Regions from separate parts of the Streptococcus sp. BS35b genome, predicted to be linked through region 2. Evidence: predicted binding sites of a transcription regulator. Region 2 holds the regulator's gene; the other holds the start of a gene.
What was found. The regulator Rex, encoded in region 2, represses fermentation and respiration genes when NADH is low (regulators of the CRP and FNR family bind a similar motif). The targets are predictions, from matches to a motif close to TTGTGAANTANTTCACAA.

Region 1 (10,165 bases), on a different contig from region 2:
CAAAGGCCATACCAGCCATTGTAGAGGCATTATGCATCTTTTCACGGGCTTCTGGGTCAGCTGTTTTTACAGATTTTTCCAAGTATTTGAAGACTAACTTGATGGTTTGAAGAGCAATACCATCTGTATAGTCATTGGCAAAGTTAGAAGTATAAGCTTCAGTTGCGTGTGTCAAGACATCCATACCTGTGTCAGCAGCAATAAATGCTGGAACAGATTCTACCAAAGCAGGGTCAACAATTGCAATGGTTGGTGTCAAAGCGTAGTCAGTGATTGGGTATTTCCGGTTGTTTGCCTTGTCAGAGATAACTGCAAACGGTGTTACTTCTGAACCTGTACCAGATGTTGTTGGAATACCGATATATTGTGCTTTCTTACCAAGTGATGGGAATTTGAAGGCACGTTTGCGGATATCCATGAATTTTTGAACGAGGTCACCGAAGTCAACGTCTGGCTGTTCATAGAACATCCACATACCTTTAGCTGCATCCATTGGTGAACCACCACCAAGGGCAATGATAGTGTCTGGTTCAAACGAACGCATTACTTCAACACCACGACGAACTGTTGTGATATCTGGATCTGGTTCAACATCTGAGAAGACTTGAATCGTGACTTTGTTTTTACGAAGATTCAATTGGTCAATCACGCGTTGTACAAAACCGAGTTTTTCAATTGATTTATCGGTAACAATCATGACACGTTCGATACCTTCGCAAGTTTGAAGGTATTGGATTGAGTTACGTTCGAAGTAGATTTTTGAAGGAACTTTAAACCATTGCATATTATTTCTACGTTTTCCTACTTTCTTGATGTTAAGAAGGTTGATAGCGGATACGTTATCACCAACTGAGTTGTGTCCATATGAACCACATCCAAGTGTTAATGATGGAATGAAGGCGTTGTATACATCACCGATACCACCAAAGGTAGATGGAGAGTTCCAGATAATACGCATTGCCTTTATTTCCGTACCGAAACGTTTTGCAAGAGCTTCGTCTTTTGTATGGATAGCAGCTGAGTGTCCTAGACCATTAAATTCAACCATTTGACGAGCTTTTTTAAGTCCATCTTCAGTATCTTCAGCTTTCAAAACTGCAATAACAGGTGATAATTTTTCACGAGTCAATGGTTCTTTAATTCCAACTTCTGTACATTCAGCAGCCAAGATATTTGTACCTTCTGGTACTTTGAATCCTGCTTGCTCAGCAATCCATGCTGCTGGTTTACCAACAATGTTTGGGTTCAATTTTGCACCAGCGCAGTTCTTGCTGTTAGCTTTTGCACCAAAACAGAATTCTTCCAAAAGCGCTTTTTCTTTCTTGTTGACAAAGTAAGTATGGTATGATTTGAATTCTTCTACAAATTCGTCATACACTTCTTTATCAATGATAACCGCTTGTTCTGATGCACAGACCATCCCATTATCAAATGATTTAGACATAACGATGTCATGAGCAGCTTGACGAAGGTCAGCAGATTTTTCTACATAGGCAGGAACGTTTCCGGCACCTACCCCAAGAGCTGGTTTTCCACATGAGTATGCAGCTTTAACCATAGCATTCCCACCAGTTGCGAGGATAGTCGCAACACCTTCGTGGTTCATAAGTGCCCCAGTTGCTTCCATAGATGGCTCTGTAATCCATTGAACACAGTTTTCAGGTGCACCGGCTGCGATGGCTGCATCACGAACGATTTGTGCAGCATGAGCAGAAGATTCTTGAGCTGATGGGTGGAAGGCGAAAACGATTGGGTTACGTGTCTTCAAGGCAATCAATGATTTGAAAATTGCTGTTGAAGTCGGGTTTGTTGTTGGAGTGATACCACAAATAACTCCGACCGGCTCCGCAATCTTCGTCAAACCTGTAATTGGATCATCTTCGATAACTCCAGCTGTTTTAACTCCACGCATATTGTTCACTACGTGTTCACAGGCAAATAGATTTTTTGTCGCCTTATCTTCAAATACGCCACGACCAGTTTCTTCAACTGCATGTTGTGCAAGGATACCGTGCGCGTCAAGTGCTGCAACAGACGCTTTTGCTACGATGTAGTCAACTTGCTCTTGGTTCAACTTGCGCATTTCATCAAGCGCAACCAAGGCTTTTTTCACGAGACCATCGACATGCTTTTCAGCAGCAAGTTGTTTTTCCTCTGGTGTTACTGTTTTTTTATCAGCCATATTATCCTCCATAGCCTTTAAGGATGTTATCCTTTGTTAATTTTTTCACAAGTTTATTATAACTCTTTTTTTATGCTTTGTAAACAGTTTCATAAGTATTTCACAAAGAATTTTTCTAAGTTTGTGATTTTTTTCTCAATATAGCTACGCAAGAGCGTTTCGACTGGATGATTGTGAAATTATGGAGAAAATTTTTTTATTTCACAAAGTTTTTCTAGTTGATAGTTATTTATCGAATCCAAGCACAGAAAGCGTTTTCTTCCCGGCTTTGAAAAATAGCCTCCTAACTTGGAGACTACTGTTTTTGCTGGAAAACGCCTTGTTTAAAGGTTCCTTCATAAACAACTTCTTGCTCTGTCGTCAACTTCCCTTGGCCTTCAGCCTGACCATTTACAAAGTCACCTTCGTATTTCCAACCATCTTTTGATTGGAAAGTCCCTTTTCCATTAAAGGCTCCATTATTGAAATCACCTGTATATTGGTCTCCATTTTCAAAGGTCAGAGTTCCTTGGCCATTCATTTTTCCTCGTACCAGGGTACCATCATAAACAAGGGCACCGCCATCAAGTGTCAGGGCACCCTTTTTAGGTGTATTTAGTAGAAATACTGAAAGGGCACAGAGTGCAATTACGACTACTGCAATGAACTCTAGCCTAGGGCGAGTTAGGTAAACTCTATACTTTTCATAGATTTGTTTAAGCTTTTCCATTGTCACTCTCATTTTCTAATCGATCTAGCCAGCTTTGACATCCACTTGTGATGCGAGCATAGGTTTCCTCAAAATCTCCTGTATACCAAGGATCTGGAACACTTTCAGATGCAAAAGGGTAGATCTTATACTGCAATTCCTGAGGACACATTTGACGCAGATCTGAAACGTTTGAAGCATCCATACCGATAATGTAATCAAACGATTCAAAATCTTCTCTACGAATCTGGAGTGATGTTTTGTCTTTGTCATAAGGAATCTGATACTGCCGGAAAATCCCCTGCGTTCCCTTATGAATCGGATTGCCATGTTCCCAAGATGAAGTCGCACGACTCTCAACCTGGTAATCGCTCGTCATGGATTTCATTACAAACTCTGCCATGGGGCTACGGCAGATGTTTCCTAAGCACACAAATACTATTTTTCTCATCCCTTTTCCTCTTACTTCATAGAAAAACGGGAGTGACAGGTCCCGTTTTATTCTTCGATTGCTCCGCCTTCGTCAACAACTGTTCCTTCTGGTGTCACAGCTTCTTTGAGTGGCAACACTGTCTTGATAGCAGCCAATTCAAAAGTCAAATAAACGCCATCTACATCAAGTACGATTGTTCTCTTCTCAGTGTCTACTTCATCCACTGTTCCGTAAAGGCCGCCAATTGTAATAACTTCATAGCCTTTTTGAAGTTTATTTAAGCTTTCCATACGCTTTTGAGCTTGTTTCTTTTGAGAACGTTGCATAAAGAACATCAAGGCCATCATACCTACAAGCATGATTAAAAAAGTAATATTTGGATTCATTGTTTTCTCCTTTGTCTTTTACATAGGACTACTATATCAAATTTCAGCTACTTTTACAAGGTTGTACCTTGTTTTTATGGTTATAAAAAATCAGAGCTTTCACTCTGATTTCTGCAATTATTTCAAGTTTTGAACGACTTTGACTAGATTTTCTACCGTAAATCCGTACTCTGCCAATACTTTTGGTGCTGGGGCAGATGCTCCAAAGGTATCAATACCGAGAACTGCACCATCAAGACCAACATATTTGTACCAGTTTTGAGTTGCACCCATTTCGACTGCAACACGACGGCGAACTGCATTTGGAAGGATTTCTTCCTTATAAGCTGCGTCTTGTGCGTCAAAGACATCTGTAGATGGCATGCTGACTACGCGGACTTTTGCACCTTGGCTAGCCAATTCTTTGGCAGCTGCGACAGCGAGATTGACCTCAGAACCTGTTGCAATCAAGATCGTATCAAAGTCTGCTGCATTTTCATAGACAACATAGGCACCTTTCGCAACTTTGTTAAAGTCTGTTCCTTCTTCGACAGTCAAGTTTTGACGTGTCAAGACAAGGGCAGTTGGTGTTTTCTCGCTTGTCACTGCAAGGTACCAAGCCGCTTGAGTTTCACGCGCATCTGCTGGGCGGAAAACGTTTAGATTTGGCATGGCACGGAGACCTGCTAAGTGTTCAACTGGTTCGTGAGTTGGACCATCTTCACCAACTGCGATCGAATCGTGGGTAAAAACATAAGTCACAGGAAGTCCTTGCAAGGCTGACAAGCGAACAGCTGCTTTCACATAGTCAGAAAAGACGAAGAAAGTACCACCGTATACACGAAGTCCACCATGAAGGGCCATCCCGTTCAAGATCGTTCCCATTGCAAATTCACGAACACCAAACTGAATGTTACGGTTCAAGCGATTAGCATCGTCTTGAAGTCCATCCGTTTTGATGTAAGTCATGTTTGAGTGAGCGAGGTCAGCTGATCCACCTAGGAAAGTTGGCAACTTGGCAGCGACAACGTTCAAAGCATCTTGACTTGAATTACGAGTTGCTTGAGAGAAACCATTTTCTAAGGCTGGGAAGTCTGCTGGAGTCACTTTAACTGGATCACGTCCGTCGATAATAGCTTCTACTTCTGCAGCCAGTTCTGGATACGCTTCTTTATAGTCAGCAACTAGTTTTGTCCATGCTTCATAGGCTGATGCACCACGGTCTGCAACATTTTCCTTGAAATCAGCATATACTTCAGCTGGGATTTCAAATGGTTCATAGTCCCAACCGAGGGCTTGACGAGTTGCTGCAGTTTCGTCTGCACCAAGAGGAGCACCGTGTACAGCATTGGTTCCTTGTTTGTTTGGAGAACCGTATCCAATAACAGTCTTCACTTCAATCAAAGATGGCTTTCCTGAAGCTTTAGCTGTTTCGATAGCAGCATGGATTGCTTCCAAGTCTGTTCCATCTTCAACCAAGGCTGTATGCCAGCCGTAGGCATTGTAGCGATCACGAACACTTTCTGTAAAGGAATCCTTGGTCTCACCATCCAAGTTGATGTCGTTTGAATCATAAAGAACCACCAACTTGTCAAGTTTTTGCAGGCCTGCGTATGAAGCCGCCTCACTTGAGACACCTTCCATCAAGTCTCCGTCTCCGCAGATAACGTAAGTATAGTGGTCAAAGATATTGAAGCCTTCACGGTTATACTTCGCCGCAAGGAAACGTTCTGCTTGGGCAAAACCAGTGGCAGTAGAAATCCCTTGTCCTAGAGGACCGGTTGTAGCGTCAACCCCTGCAGTGTGGCCAAATTCTGGGTGACCAGGTGTTTTGGAACCCCATTGGCGGAAGCTCTTGATTTCATCCATGCTGACATCTTCAAAACCAGAAAGGTGAAGAAGGGCATAGAGAAGCATAGATCCGTGTCCTGCTGAAAGAATAAAGCGGTCGCGGTTAATCCAATTTGGTTGGGCTGGATTGATACGAAGTTGTTTTGTAAAGAGGCTATAGGCCATTGGAGCAGCCCCCATAACCACCCCTGGGTGACCTGAGTTTGCTTTGTTGATGGCGTCAATACCTAGAAAACGAATTGCATTAACAGATAGATTTGACATAGAATTTCCTTTCTCTTTGAGGTGATTAATGAACCACACATCCTATTTTACTATTATATGAAAAAATGCATAGAATAGCAATAAAACAATTTGCGTTCATCTAACCCGTTTGATTTGTCTATTCCCTCGTCACTTCATAGTACGGAAGCAAGCGAGTATAAGCGTCTTCTAGCTTCTCCAATATCGCTTCTACTGACTGATTTTCAATGAGGGAAACATCTGACTTGACCAACACTTTTCGGACTTCCTGACTTCTCACCTTCTCGCATAAAGTACGACGATTTTCTTCATTAGCCTCCATCTTATGACTTTCCCCATTTGAATAGACCAGATAATAAATTCCTTCTACCGCTGGAAGCTCTAAAACCTTGGCTTGCTTGCCTAAGGTCTGCTCGTCTTTCTTACGCTCGATGAAACTGACTTCCAAAGAAATCCCATAATCAGTAGGTGTTCCATACAAACGAAGAGCCATCATAGGTTCTGTCACTTGTCCGTCTCTCTGAAGATAGGCCCAGAAATGCGGGCGCAAGCGTTGCGCTTGGTTCATCCACTGACTAGTCTGTTGCAGTTGCCATTCTGGATGATTAGCTTGAAAGGTTTTGGCCAGTTCTGTAAAAGACTTCCGAGCCTCTTGGCCTTTTTGCCGCAAGGTCAACATCTTTTCTCTTTCATCACCAGCTTTATCAGGATTGCGGTACTGGACCCCTGCAAATGATAGGTATTCTCTAACTGCTTTCAGCATATCTGAATCTTTCCTTTCCTAGCAAAAAATCAGGATGAACCTGATTTTGCTTTGCTTATTCTGCATCTACGACAACATAGCGATTTGGCTCATCACCCTCAGAGTAACTCGTCACGCCATCCATGCGTGAAATAATACGATGGATAATCTTGCGTTCGCTATTTGACATTGGATCAGTTTGTTGGCTACGCCCTTCTTCTAAAACGCGAGTCGCCAATTTTTGAGCGTAGGTTTGCAAGACTTCTGCACGGTGTTCAACGTAATCATTGACATTGATTGTGATGTAGAAGGTTCTTGAATAGCGATTATAAAGGTAATTTTGCGCTAATAGTTGAAGAGCTTTCAAGACTTTTCCGTGGTAGCCGATAATACGACCTGGTTCGTTAGTGTCAATTTGAAGATTAATGGTACGGCGATTGTAGTCGCTCGAAATCGTCCCTTCAACATCCATATCATCTACAATGGTTTGAACGTAGCTCGCTACTTCAGCTGCCACTTGTTCGATATCATAACTTGGCTCTACTTTTAAGCCCAAGTCTTCCAACGATTGGCTTGCTGCTTCCTGCGTTTCAGTTTCTTTTTCCGGAGCAGATTCCACTTTCTCGGTAGTATTTTCTAATTCCAATTCATTTAAAATTGAAATATGGCCTGTTTCTTCCAAAATTGTGCTGGCATGCTTTTCATTTTTCAGGATTTCAGCCTTGACCTCTTCAGAGACACCTTGACCTTCTTCTTCAATCTTCTTGATGGCTTCCACTACATGCCCCAAATCAACTGTTGCTTCGCTGACGCTCTTTACTGGTTCATTCTTTTCATTGACTTCTTTTGGAACCCCTTTAATAGCCTGCTGATTGGCTTTGATCACTGTCGTTTCACTAATCGCTTCGATATCAACTTGAGCTGGCTTCTTACCAAACAAGCCTAAGAACCCTTTTTTCTCTTTCGAAACAACCTTGATGTGGGCCTTCATTCTTGGAATGTCTAATTCTTTCAATCCTTTTTGGATTGCCTCTTCAACCGTTGAACCTGTAAATAATACCATTACAAGATTCCTCCTTATTTTTTCTTTTTCTGTACTTTTTTCAAGGCTCTTCTCTTCTTACCTTCTAAATCTTTTTCTGCTTGCGCCACTGCTTCTCTTTCAGCAATAATCTTGAAAGGATTGTTCAAGAAATAGGTTTGCAAAACTTGGTAAGCATTGGATACAGCCCAGTACAAGGCAACTCCACTAGGTGCAGAGATGGCAAAGATAAAGATCAGTACCGGCATCCCATACATCATCCCTGTCGTAGCTCCACTTTTTTCAGATAAAGCTTTATTCGATAACCAGCTACTCAAGAAAGTAAAGACTGCTGCCAAAATCGGAAGGACAAAACTTGTATCTACTCCTCCCAAATTAATCCATAAAAAGTGACCTGTTTTCAAAAAGTCTACTCGACTCAAGGCTTGAAAGAGTGCCAAGAGAACCGGCATTTGTATTAAAATCGGCCAGAGAGAGGATGAATGTTTGATTCCTAACTCTTTATAAACCTTGCGCATCTCCTGGTCTAGCTTGGTTCTACTTTCCATATCACGACCCGGATATTGCTCTCGCAAAGCCTTGATGCGTGGTTGAGCCTCTTGCATTTTTCTAGAGGCAACCATCTGTGTCTGAAAGACCGGCAATAAAATCGTCCGGATCAAAATTGTGAAGAGAATAATCCCCACTCCGATACTAATGTCAAAGGACAAAAAGCGGATAATTTCAGCAAAAAAATAGACGAATTTGCTCCAAAAGTCTGTCGAGTCTGCTGTTATATCGCTAGCTGTACCATTTGTTGCACAGGCTGTCATGATAAACAAGGACAAGCCCAACAAACTAGTCAACTGTAGTTTCTTTTTCACTCCCATTTCCTTCCTGGTAAATCTTTGATAACTTTAATACGTGGAGTAGATTTTTCTCCATCTCTGCATATTCCAAGGTTTCCACCCCTTTTCGGGCAATCACGACAAAATCAACATGCTCTACTAAACTCCCTTTTACACTTTGTAGAATGTGCCGGATTCGTCTCTTAATTTGATTTCTGGTAACTGCATTTCCCAGCTTTTTGCTGACGGACAGTCCTACTCGAAAATGGTTTTGCTGGTTTTCCAATTGGTAGACAACAAATTTTCGATTGGCAAAACTTGCTCCGTCCTTGAAAATCGCCTTAAAATCTTTCTCTCTTTTTACACGAAAGCTTTTCTTCAAAACTCAACTCCATCTATTAAATTACTACTATTATACCATATTTTTTGAAAAAGCCAATAACAGCAAGGTTTTAGACATTTTCTACATAAAAAAAGCTGGAAAATCTCTTTCCCAACTTCTTTTTACAATCAAATTTTACGTGTATTTGCTTATTTTTTCAAGCGCTCAACATCGCGTGCAATCACCAATTCTTCATCTGTTGGAATAACCAAGACACGGATTTTCGCTGCGTCAGTTGAGATGTCTCCCGTTACGCCAAAGACGTTCTTTTCTGGATCTACATCACAGCCAAACCAAGAGATACCTGAAATGACATCCTCACGAACCAAAGTCGCATTTTCACCGATACCTGCTGTGAAGATAATCGCATCTGCTCCATTTAGGACTGCAAGGTATTGGCCGATATGTTTTTGGATACGATCAACATACATTTCATAAGCCAAAGTCGCATCATGGTCTCCTGCTTCCATGGCAGCAATCACATCACGCATATCGCTTGACTGACCAGAAACTCCCATAAGCCCTGATTCACGATTGAGAACGCGACTAATATCTTCTGGGGTATTGAAATCCTCTGTATATTGCATGAGATAAGGGATGATAGCAGGGTCAATATCTCCTGTACGAGTTCCCATCATCACACCGCCGAGTGGTGTGAATCCCATGGAAGTATCCACAGACTTCCCACCCTTAACAGCTGTGATAGAAGCCCCGTTACCAATATGGCAGGTAATCAATTTCAAATCTTCTAGAGGACGGCCCAAAAGTTTCGCTGCTTCTCCTGCGACAAACTGGTGGCTTGTCCCGTGGGCACCATATTTACGAACCTTGTTGTCTGTGTAGTATTTAGTTGGTAGGGGGTAGCGATAAGCCTTCTCTGGCATAGTTGTGTGGAATGAGGTATCAAATACAACAACACTGGTAATATCTGGCAGCAATTCCTTAAATGCGCGAATTCCAGCTGCGTTAGCTGGATTGTGAAGAGGAGCCAAGAGTCCCAACTCCTCAACTTTTTCTAACACGTCTCCCTCAACAACTGTTGATTCCTTGAAATATTCACCACCTGCAACGACTCGATGTCCGACACCTGTAATCTCATCGTACCCTTTGATAATGTCAAAACGAATCAAGTCATCCAATAAAATTTTAACGGCTTGTGTGTGGTCTTCAATATCAAGAATTTGTTGTTCCGAACGACCATCAAATTTTACTGTTGAAATTGAATCTTTCAATCCAATACGTTCAATCAAGCCTTTAGCCAAAACTTTCTCTTCTGGCATTTGATAAAGTTGCCATTTCAAGCTTGAGCTTCCTGCATTGATTGCAATTGTTTTTGTCATAAGATGATACCTCTTTTTAAGCGTTTTCATCTATTATAACAAAATCTCTTTTATATTTCAGTACCTTTGC
Region 2 (10,165 bases):
GAATTGACCTTAAAAGTGCCTCAAACTGTAGGAAATATGGAATACAACCAGAAACTAACTCTTCCAGAAGCTGAATCTTACCTAGGAAAACAAAAACTACCTCAAGGGCTCGTTCTAGAGAAGCTCGCTAAGATTGACATCGAAAGCCATGACTGGCTTGTTCTAGGCTGCCTTTCCACCCTTCGTTATGAAATGAAAACTGAGATTGGCTTAATGGCCTTAGATGAAAGTCGATACTTTGACCAGACGGACTATGAACTCGAGCTTGAAGTCACCGACCATGAAAAAGGGAAAGCTGATTTTAAGAGATTTTTAGATGAAAATCAGATAACCTATCAGAAAGCTCCTTCAAAATTAATTCGTTTTATTAAAAGCATGAAAAAAAGCTGAAATAATCTCCTTTTTTTGGTAAAATAGAAAAGATAAAAATAAAAGAATCTGGCTTTGGAAAACAAAGCTTTCTCAAAGAAGATTCGCAAAGTTTACAGAGGACGGTCTATAATGTCAGATAGAAACAACATGAAACTTTTCACCCTAAACTCTAACCATGAAATCGCTCAAAAGATTGCGGATACAGTTGGTGTACCTCTCGGGAAATTATCCTCTCGACAATTTTCTGACGGCGAAATCCAGGTCAACATTGAAGAAAGTGTCCGTGGTTACGATGTCTACATCATCCAGTCAACCAGCTACCCTGTTAGCAACCACTTGATGGAGTTGTTAATCATGGTTGACGCTTGTGTACGTGCAAGTGCTCATAGTATCAACGTTGTCCTTCCTTACTTTGGTTATGCGCGTCAGGATCGTATCGCTTCTTCTCGCGAACCCCTCACTGCAAAACTAGTTGCCAATATGCTTGTCAAAGCTGGTGTAAGCCGTGTTCTAACGCTGGACCTCCACGCTGTTCAGGTCCAAGGTTTCTTTGATATTCCTGTAGATAATCTTTATACTGTTCCTCTATTTGCTAAGCACTACTGTGATAAAGGACTTCTTGGCTCTGATGTTGTTGTTGTTAGTCCAAAGAACTCTGGTGTTAAACGTGCTCGTAGTTTGGCTGAATACCTTGATGCTCCTATCGCTATCATTGACTACGCGCAAGATGATTCTGATCGTAACGAAGGCTATATCATTGGGGATGTTGAAGGCAAAAAGGCTATCTTGATTGACGATATCCTAAATACTGGTCGTACTTTCTCTGAAGCAGCCAAAATCGTTGAACGTGAAGGTGCAACTGAGATTTATGCAGTATCCAGTCACGGTTTATTTGTTGAAGGTGCAGCAGACCTCCTTGATGCTACAAACATCAAAGAAATCCTCGTGACAGACTCGGTAGCAACCAAAGAAAGAACTCCAGAAAATGTATGTTACATTACCGCTAGCGAATTAATTGGTGATGCTATCGTCCGCATCCATGAAAGAAAACCAGTCAGCCCGCTCTTTGCTTACAACAAAAAGAAATAAGGTGATTCTTTGATTTATTTGGACAATGCTGCTACGACTCCTATGTCAGCAGTAGCTATTTCTGAAATGACCAAGGTCATGCAAGAAACTCATGGTAATCCTTCTAGTATTCATAGTCATGGTCGGCAGGCTGGCAAACTCTTGCGAGAAGCTCGTCAAGACTTAGCCCTCTTACTAGGAACAAAACCTCAACATATCTTTTTCACGTCTGGCGGTACAGAAAGTAACAATACTGCTATTATCGGCTATTGTCTCCGTCATCAAAATCGTGGAAAACATATCATTACGACAGCTATTGAGCACCATTCTGTGCTTGAGACTATCAATTATCTGGTGCAACATTTTGGCTTTGAAGCAACCATCATCAAACCGGTAAATCAAGAAATTACTGCCCAGCAAATTCAAGAGGCCTTACGTGACGATACTATTCTCGTTTCCACTATGTATGCTAATAATGAAACGGGCAGTCTCTTACCTATCGCTGAGATTGGACGTGTTTTAAAAGAGCATCCTGCGGCTTATCATGTAGATGCTGTTCAAGCTATCGGAAAAGTTCCTATCCATCCTGAGGAATTGGGAATTGATTTCCTCAGTGCTTCTGCCCACAAATTCCATGGACCAAAGGGAATCGGCTTTCTTTATGCTTCTTCCGCGGACTTTGATTCCTATCTTCACGGTGGGGACCAAGAACAAAAGAAACGGGCTGGAACAGAAAATCTTGCTGCCATTGTAGGTATGGTCGCTGCTCTCAAAGAGGATTTAAATGACCAAGCTAAGCATTACCAAAAACTAAGCGCACTCAAATCTGCTTTTTTAGAAGAAATTGCTGATTTAGACTACTATCTCAATGAATGCAACCACCAACTACCTTATGTTGTCAACATTGGCTTTCCTGGCCAAAAAAATGATTTGCTCTTGCTACGGTTAGATCTTGAAGGAATTTCAATTTCTACCGGTTCAGCTTGTACTGCTGGTATTGTGCAAACCAGTCATGTACTTGAAGCATTTTATGGACCAGATTCGCATCGTTTGAAAGAATCTATCCGTATCAGTCTCTCTCCTCTTAACACCGAAGAAGAACTGAAACAACTCGCACAAACCTTAAAAAATATTATTGGAGATTAATCTAATGGCATTCGAAAAAACCATTAAACTACAAAACTGCCGCTACGACTACACACTTAGCCCAACTGTCAAAAAGTTCACACTGAAAGATAATACTTTCTTTGAAACAAAAGTTGGAAACTTCGAACTGACTCGTCTACTTGAAAAAGTACCCAACAGCGGTGAAGGTTTCAAGCTAAAAATCATCATCAACAAAGACCTTACAGGTGCTAAACTCAACATCACTGACAAATCTGGCCTTCGTTTGGTGAATATCTTTAAATCAGAAGACCACCACATTCATCAGGAGAAATTCTACTTCCTCATGGACAGCCTTGTAGAACGCGGAATCTTCACAAAAGAAGAAAGATAAATGGCTATGTATCGACTTACCTACCAAGATAACTATCACGTAGAACGTACACTTGAATATAAGGATTACGAAGAGCTTATGTTATCTCTATCAGGTTGTGTAACTCTTCCAGATACATTCCTAGTTACCTCATTAACCTTTGATGATAAAGTTATCTATCAAGGATTGGTCGGAGATCTCTACCGTTTTCTATCACAAGCTAATTTTTAAGACTAAAACTAAGATTTTCTTAGTTTTTTCTTGTTTTTGTTGATTTTTTCACAATGTTTCTATAAAATAGAAGAATAGAAAGGTTGTGGTTTTGTGAAAGATAAACAGTCTGCTATTCCAAAAGCAACAGCAAAAAGACTCTCTCTCTACTATCGAATTTTCAAGAGATTTCATGCAGAAAAAATCGAACGTGCCAATTCCAAGCAAATTGCAGAGGCTATCGGTATCGACTCTGCGACTGTTCGTCGTGATTTTTCCTATTTTGGCGAACTAGGTCGTCGTGGTTTTGGTTATGATGTTAAAAAACTGATGACTTTTTTTGCTGACCTCCTAAATGATAACTCAATTACGAATGTTATGCTGGTTGGGATTGGAAATATGGGGCATGCCCTTCTCCACTATCGCTTCCATGAGCGTAACAAGATGAAAATCATCATGGCATTTGACCTAGATGACCATCCAGAAGTCGGAACCCAAACACCTGATGGAATTCCAATCTATGGTATCTCTCAAATTAAAGAAAAAATCAAAGAAGCAGATGTTAAAACTGCTATCCTAACTGTTCCAAGTGTTAAATCACAAGAAGTTGCCAATCTTTTGGTCGATGCAGGTATAAAAGGTATTCTCAGTTTTTCCCCTGTTCACCTTCACCTTCCAAAAGATGTGGTTGTTCAGTATGTCGATTTGACAAGCGAACTCCAAACCCTCCTCTATTTTATGCGTAAAGAGGATTAGAAAGCGAAAGCATTTATGAAAAAACCAGTTATTGGGATTACAGGAAATGAAAAAGCTCATCCAGATGATGACATCATGATGAGCTATGCAGCAAAGGGCTTTGTTGAAGGAGTCAAGGACGCTGGCGGAATTCCAATCATCCTACCGATTGGTGATCAAGAAATGGCTGCCTATTACATCAGTATCATTGATAAGCTCATCCTAACGGGTGGGCAAAATGTTGATCCAAAATACTATGGTGAGCCTAAAACCATTGACAGCGATGACTACCATCTTCAAAGAGATATTTTTGAATTAGCCCTTATCAGAGAAGCGATTAAACAGAAGAAACCAATTTTCTCTGTTTGCCGTGGTACTCAGCTTTTCAATGTCGCTATGGGAGGTACGCTTCACCAAGATATAGAGGATCATTGGCAGGACTGTTCAGCCGAATACACAACACAACGCCTCGTAACGGAACCTGATACAATTCTCCGAGAAATCTATGGAGAAATCTCTCATATCAACTCCTTCCACCACCAGAGTATTAAAGATCTAGCTCCTAATCTTAAGGTTGTAGCACATGATCCTAAAGATGGAATCATTGAGGCAGTGACAACTACGGATGGCTTTCCTTACCTTGGTGTCCAATGGCATCCAGAATTTCTATTTGAAAATCGCCCCAAAGATAAAACGCTATTTGACTATGTTGTTAACGAACTCTAGATTAGATCCGTCTTTTCACGGTAACTAAAGTAATCCGAGTGCGAGACAATCAGGTGGTCCAAGAAAACGATCCCCATCAGTTCGCAGGCTTCCTTGACTAGCTTAGTGACATGGTCATCATTTCGACTAGGAGATACGGCACCAGATGGATGATTGTGAACGAGAATCACTGAGGTAGCCATATGCTTCAAAGCATAGTGAAGAATTTCCCGTGGTTCAGCAATGCTGCGTGTCGCAGATCCGATAAAAATAGTTTGCTGATGGATGATTTGATTTTGAGTATTGAGATAGAGCGCCACTAGGTGCTCTTGTTTTTTGTCGCCAAGTTCCTGTTGCATTTTCTTGGCTAGCTTTTGACTGCTGAGAATACTTTCCATCTCAAGAGTTTCGTGTTTGTGAATACGATGCCCTAGTTCAATCACCGCTTGTAATTCAATGGCCTTAATCCGTCCAATACCAGACAAACTCTGCAATTCCTGCAGGGTCATTTTTTTCAAATCGGTTAGACTGGTCAGACTATTCAAGACTTTCTGAGCAATTTCAAAAACATTGGCCTGACGAGTTCCAGTTCTGAGCAGAATAGCTAGTAATTCTTGATTGCTCAGAGCCTCTACTCCTTCTTTAACTAGTCTTTCTCTAGGCAAGAGTGAATCTTCTTGGAATGAAATACTGTACATAAAAATCCTCCTCACTTTATTATTCGTGAGAAGGATGGAAAATTAGATTTTTTTCTCAATTGGGGCTACACTAGCTAAGAGTTTTTTCAGACCGACTTCTGGGAAATTGATTTTCAATTCCTGAGTATCACCGCTACCAGAGACTTCCAGAACAGTACCCTCTCCCCATTTCTTGTGAAGTGCAATATCTCCAATAGACCAGTTGGTATCGCTTGAATCTTTTTTATTTCCGGATGTAAACTGTCCAAACAGAAGACCACTTGACTGGATAGAGCTTGGTGCAGCATTGCGTTTCCGTTCTTGAAGCGCTTGAGCCAAACTCATACCTTGACCGAAAGCAATCCCACCACTGCTATAAGAGGCTTTAAAGCTAGTATTCGCTGGACGGGCCAAACCTTGATACTCAAGCAAATCCGAACTGATTTCATTGATAAAACGAGTTGGACGATTGTAGCTAGTACGACCAAAAAGCAAGCGTGAGTTGGCATTGGTCAGATAGAGAATTTTCTCCGCACGCGTAATTCCTACATAGGCCAAACGGCGTTCTTCTTCCAGTTCATCAGGATCCTCAGCTGCACGGCTAAGTGGAAAGACATTTTCCTCCATCCCAATGATAAAGACAACTGGGAACTCAAGTCCCTTAGCTGCGTGCAAGGTCATTAAGGTCACTTCTGATGTCTCCTGACTGCCTGAATCCGTATCCGCAATCAGGGCAAGGTCATTCAAGAAACGACTGAGTTTGTCCAAACCTGTTTCCTCTTCTTGACTATCAGGATTGTCGTCAAAATTCTTGGTAACAGATAGAAATTCCTCGATATTTTCAACCCGCGCCTTACTTTCCAAGGTTGCTTGAGCATTAAGAATATCGACATAACCTGTTTTTTCTAGAACAGCCTCCACCAGCTCGGTGATGGTTAATTGATCCAGTTGCTCCCGCAAATCCAGAATCATATTGGCAAAATCCCAGATAGACTGGGCTACTTTTCCTTTGATGCCAGACAGCATGATATTAGCTGAAGCATCCAGCATAGACATCTCTTGCATATTGGCAAAGTCGCGAATTTTCTCAACAGTACCTGGCCCAATTCCACGTTTAGGCTCGTTGATAATACGCTCAAAACTGATATTATCACTCAAATTGGCAATGAGGTTAAGATAAGCGATAATATCTCGGATTTCCTTACGACTGTAGAACTTGGTTCCGCCAACCATAGTATAAGGAATATTGGACTTGAGCAGGGCTTCCTCAATGGTACGAGACTGGGCGTTAGTTCGATAGAGAACTGCAAAGTCTTTGTGGAGGAAGTTTTGAGTACGACCAAGTTCATCGATGGTTTTGGCTACAAAAACAGCTTCATCCAGTTCGTCATTTGCACGATAGTAAATAATCTGCTCTCCATCCGCATTCTGGGTCCAGAGATTCTTAGGACGACGATTTTTATTGTTTTTGATGACGTCGTTGGCAGCTTGGAGAATGGTTTTGGTTGAGCGGTAATTCTCCTCCAACAAAACGACCTTGGCTTTAGGATAATCTTTCTCAAAATCCAAGATATTCTGCATATCAGCCCCACGCCAACCATAGATAGATTGGTCTGCATCACCGACCACGCAGATGTTTTTAAAGCGTGAAGCCAAGAGTTTGACCAATTGATACTGGGCATGGTTGGTATCTTGGTACTCATCAACGTGGATATATTGGAATTTTTGCTGGTAGTAGGTCAAAACATCAGGATTTTGATCAAAAAGACGCAAGGTCAGCATAATCAAATCATCAAAGTCAACCGACTCAGACTGACGAAGCTCTTTCTGATAGGCTGTATAACATTGAGCCACGATTTGCGTATACATATCACCAGCTTGAGCAGCATAAGCCACATCATCAATTAGGTCATTCTTAGCATTGGAAATGGTTCCCAAAATAGTCCGTTCATTCCATTTTTTAGGATCCAAGTTTAATTGCTTGAGAATGCGTTTCATGAGGGTTCGCTGCTCTCCTGGATCTACAATAGTGAAGTTCCTATTGTAGCCAATATGATCCGCATCACGACGTAGAATACGAACACACATGGAGTGAAAGGTCGCAATCAAACAGTCCTGAGTAGCTGGATTGAGGCCATAGGCGCGCTCCTTCATCTCACGCGCCGCCTTATTGGTAAAGGTAATGGCCAAGATATTCCAAGGATTGACCATCTTTTCATCAATCAAATAAGCAATACGGTGGGTCAAAACTCGGGTCTTCCCAGAACCAGCCCCCGCCATGATTAACAAGGGCCCTTCTGTCATTTGCACCGCCTCAGCCTGACGGTCATTCATTCCATTCAATAATGCGTTCATTTTCTCTTCCTTACTCTTGAAGTCAATGTTTCTATTATATCAGAAATTAGGGAAAATATCTTTAGCTAGACTGGTTGCGTGTGGAATTCTACTCTTTCATATCATCAGGAGGAGTCAATGACTTTTGCATCCAAACGATATCATGCCATTTTCCAAACTTATAACCTATCTTAGGGAAATGAGCTACTTGTTCATAGCCCCTCTTTCGGTGAAGAGAAATGCTCCTATCATTTGGCAAAGCGATACAAGCTAAGAAGCGTAAGTAACCCCTTGACACTAATTCTTCCTCCAGACAGTCATAGAGTAGACTCCCTAACCCTCGACCTTTGGCTTCTTGGTGCAAGTAAATTGACACTTCAACTGACCAATCATAAGCTCTCCTATCATAATAGGTGGAGGCATAGGCATATCCCAAAATTTTGCCTTCTTCCTCTAGCACTAGATAAGGATATTTAAGCAAGGTCTTTTGGATTCTTCTTTGAAATTCTTCAACACTTGGCACCTCATATTCAAATGTAATGGCTGTATTAAGGACATAGGGAGCATAAATAGCAAGTAGGTCTGGAATATCAGACTCCCTTACTGTTCGAATCGTTGGCATATATTTCTCTTTCTAAAATCGAAAATGAGCTTGGATAGCTTTTCCAAACTCATTTGAAATCAATTGCAACATATTAGAACAATCCTAAAACGGTTCCATCGCTTTCAACATCCATATTAAGAGCGGCCGGACGTTTTGGAAGGCCTGGCATGGTCATAACATCACCTGTTAAGGCAACGATGAAGCCTGCACCTAATTTTGGTACCAATTCACGGATGGTAATTTCAAAGTTCTCTGGTGCTCCAAGTGCATTTGGATTGTCAGAAAAACTGTACTGAGTTTTCGCCATACAGATTGGCAATTTGTCCCATCCATTCTGAACGATTTGAGCGATTTGCGTTTGGGCTTTCTTCTCAAAGTTCACTTTGCTACCACGATAGATCTCTGTAACAATCTTTTCAATCTTTTCTTGAACAGAAAGGTCGTTGTCATAAAGACGAGTGTAGTTGGCTGGATTTTCAGAGATAGTCTTAACAACCGTTTCAGCAAGCGTTACTCCTCCTTCTGCGCCATCAGCCCAGACACTTGCTAGTTCAACTGGCACATCAATAGAAGCACAGAGTTCTTTCAAAGCTGCGATTTCAGCTTCAGTATCAGAAACAAATTCGTTAATCGCAACAACTGCTGGTACTCCAAATTTACGTATATTTTCAACGTGGCGTTTCAAGTTAGCAAAACCTGCACGAACTGCCTCCACATTTTCCTCTGTGAGAGCGTCTTTAGCTACGCCACCATTCATCTTAAGGGCACGAAGGGTTGCAACGATGACAACTGCATCTGGAGATGTTGGCAAGTTTGGCGTCTTGATATCAAGGAATTTCTCAGCACCAAGGTCCGCACCAAAACCAGCTTCAGTGACTGTATAATCAGCCAAGTAAAGGGCTGTTGTTGTTGCCAAAACAGAGTTACATCCATGAGCGATATTGGCAAATGGACCACCGTGTACAAAGGCAGGTGTACCGTAAATTGTCTGAACCAAGTTCGGTTTGATAGCATCTTTCAAAATCAATGCTAAAGCACCCTCAACCTTCAAATCACCAACAGTAACTGGTGTACGATCATAGCGATAACCGATAACGATATTCGCCAAACGGCGTTTCAAATCTTCAATATCGGTCGCCAAGCAAAGAATCGCCATGATTTCAGAAGCAACTGTAATATCAAAACCATCCTCACGAGGAATACCATTTAGAGGACTACCAAGTCCAACGGTCACATGACGAAGGGCGCGGTCGTTCAAGTCCACAACACGTTTCCAGAGAATACGACGTTGGTCAATTCCCAACTCATTTCCTTGGTGCAGGTGATTGTCAATTAAAGCAGAAAGAGCATTGTTGGCAGTTGTAATGGCATGCATGTCTCCAGTAAAGTGGAGGTTGATGTCCTCCATTGGCAACACTTGGGCGTAACCACCACCGGCTGCACCACCTTTAATCCCCATTACTGGACCAAGTGACGGTTCGCGAATAGCAATCATGGTTTTCTTGCCAATCTTGTTCAAGGCATCCGCAAGACCAATGGTAATGGTTGATTTCCCTTCACCTGCAGGTGTTGGGTTAATGGCAGTAACCAAGATTAATTTTCCAACTGGATTGCTCTCAACTGCACGAATTTTATCAAAGCTGAGTTTAGCCTTATACTTCCCGTACAATTCCAAATCATCGTAAGAAATACCAAGTTTCTCAACAACATCAACGATTGGTTTCAACTCAATACTCTGTGCGATTTCAATATCTGTTTTCATTCAAAACTCCTCTAACCTCTAATATGATAACTCATTATAACACAAAAAAAAGTTTTTCACATACAAAAAGCTTAGTAAAGTTTATAAACATCAAGTTTTAAGGTCTATATTAGACATTTTTTTTACTTTTTATAAGTTTTTATAGCCAAAAACTATAATCTTGCTGTAAAATTAGATGAAATAACAAACGCTTTCTTTTGATTCTATTTTATTTTTTGGTA

Region 1: the regulator Rex is predicted to act here: its motif matches at 2,216-2,233, upstream of adhE (bifunctional acetaldehyde-CoA/alcohol dehydrogenase).

Annotation. Positions count from the first base shown of each region.
Region 1 covers NZ_ALKH01000015.1:9,673-19,837, forward strand. Annotated here, with positions in the region: gene adhE (bifunctional acetaldehyde-CoA/alcohol dehydrogenase) at 1-2,182, opposite strand, end outside; gene HMPREF1149_RS10315 (MORN repeat-containing protein) at 2,478-2,891, opposite strand; gene HMPREF1149_RS10320 (low molecular weight protein-tyrosine-phosphatase) at 2,878-3,321, opposite strand; gene yajC (preprotein translocase subunit YajC) at 3,369-3,689, opposite strand; gene tkt (transketolase) at 3,807-5,783, opposite strand; gene HMPREF1149_RS10335 (hypothetical protein) at 5,902-6,525, opposite strand; gene jag (RNA-binding cell elongation regulator Jag/EloR) at 6,581-7,567, opposite strand; gene HMPREF1149_RS10345 (membrane protein insertase YidC) at 7,582-8,409, opposite strand; gene rnpA (ribonuclease P protein component) at 8,384-8,755, opposite strand; gene HMPREF1149_RS10355 (acetate kinase) at 8,905-10,095, opposite strand; gene HMPREF1149_RS10360 (class I SAM-dependent methyltransferase) at 10,146-10,165, opposite strand, start outside.
Region 2 covers NZ_ALKH01000001.1:115,896-126,060, reverse strand. Annotated here, with positions in the region: gene HMPREF1149_RS02855 (CYTH domain-containing protein) at 1-390, shown strand, start outside; gene HMPREF1149_RS02850 (ribose-phosphate diphosphokinase) at 502-1,461, shown strand; gene HMPREF1149_RS02845 (cysteine desulfurase family protein) at 1,471-2,586, shown strand; gene HMPREF1149_RS02840 (DUF1831 domain-containing protein) at 2,591-2,938, shown strand; gene HMPREF1149_RS02835 (DUF4649 family protein) at 2,945-3,148, shown strand; gene HMPREF1149_RS02830 (redox-sensing transcriptional repressor Rex) at 3,242-3,883, shown strand; gene HMPREF1149_RS02825 (gamma-glutamyl-gamma-aminobutyrate hydrolase family protein) at 3,899-4,588, shown strand; gene radC (RadC family protein) at 4,585-5,265, opposite strand; gene pcrA (DNA helicase PcrA) at 5,308-7,599, opposite strand; gene HMPREF1149_RS02810 (GNAT family N-acetyltransferase) at 7,688-8,200, opposite strand; gene HMPREF1149_RS02805 (formate--tetrahydrofolate ligase) at 8,274-9,944, opposite strand.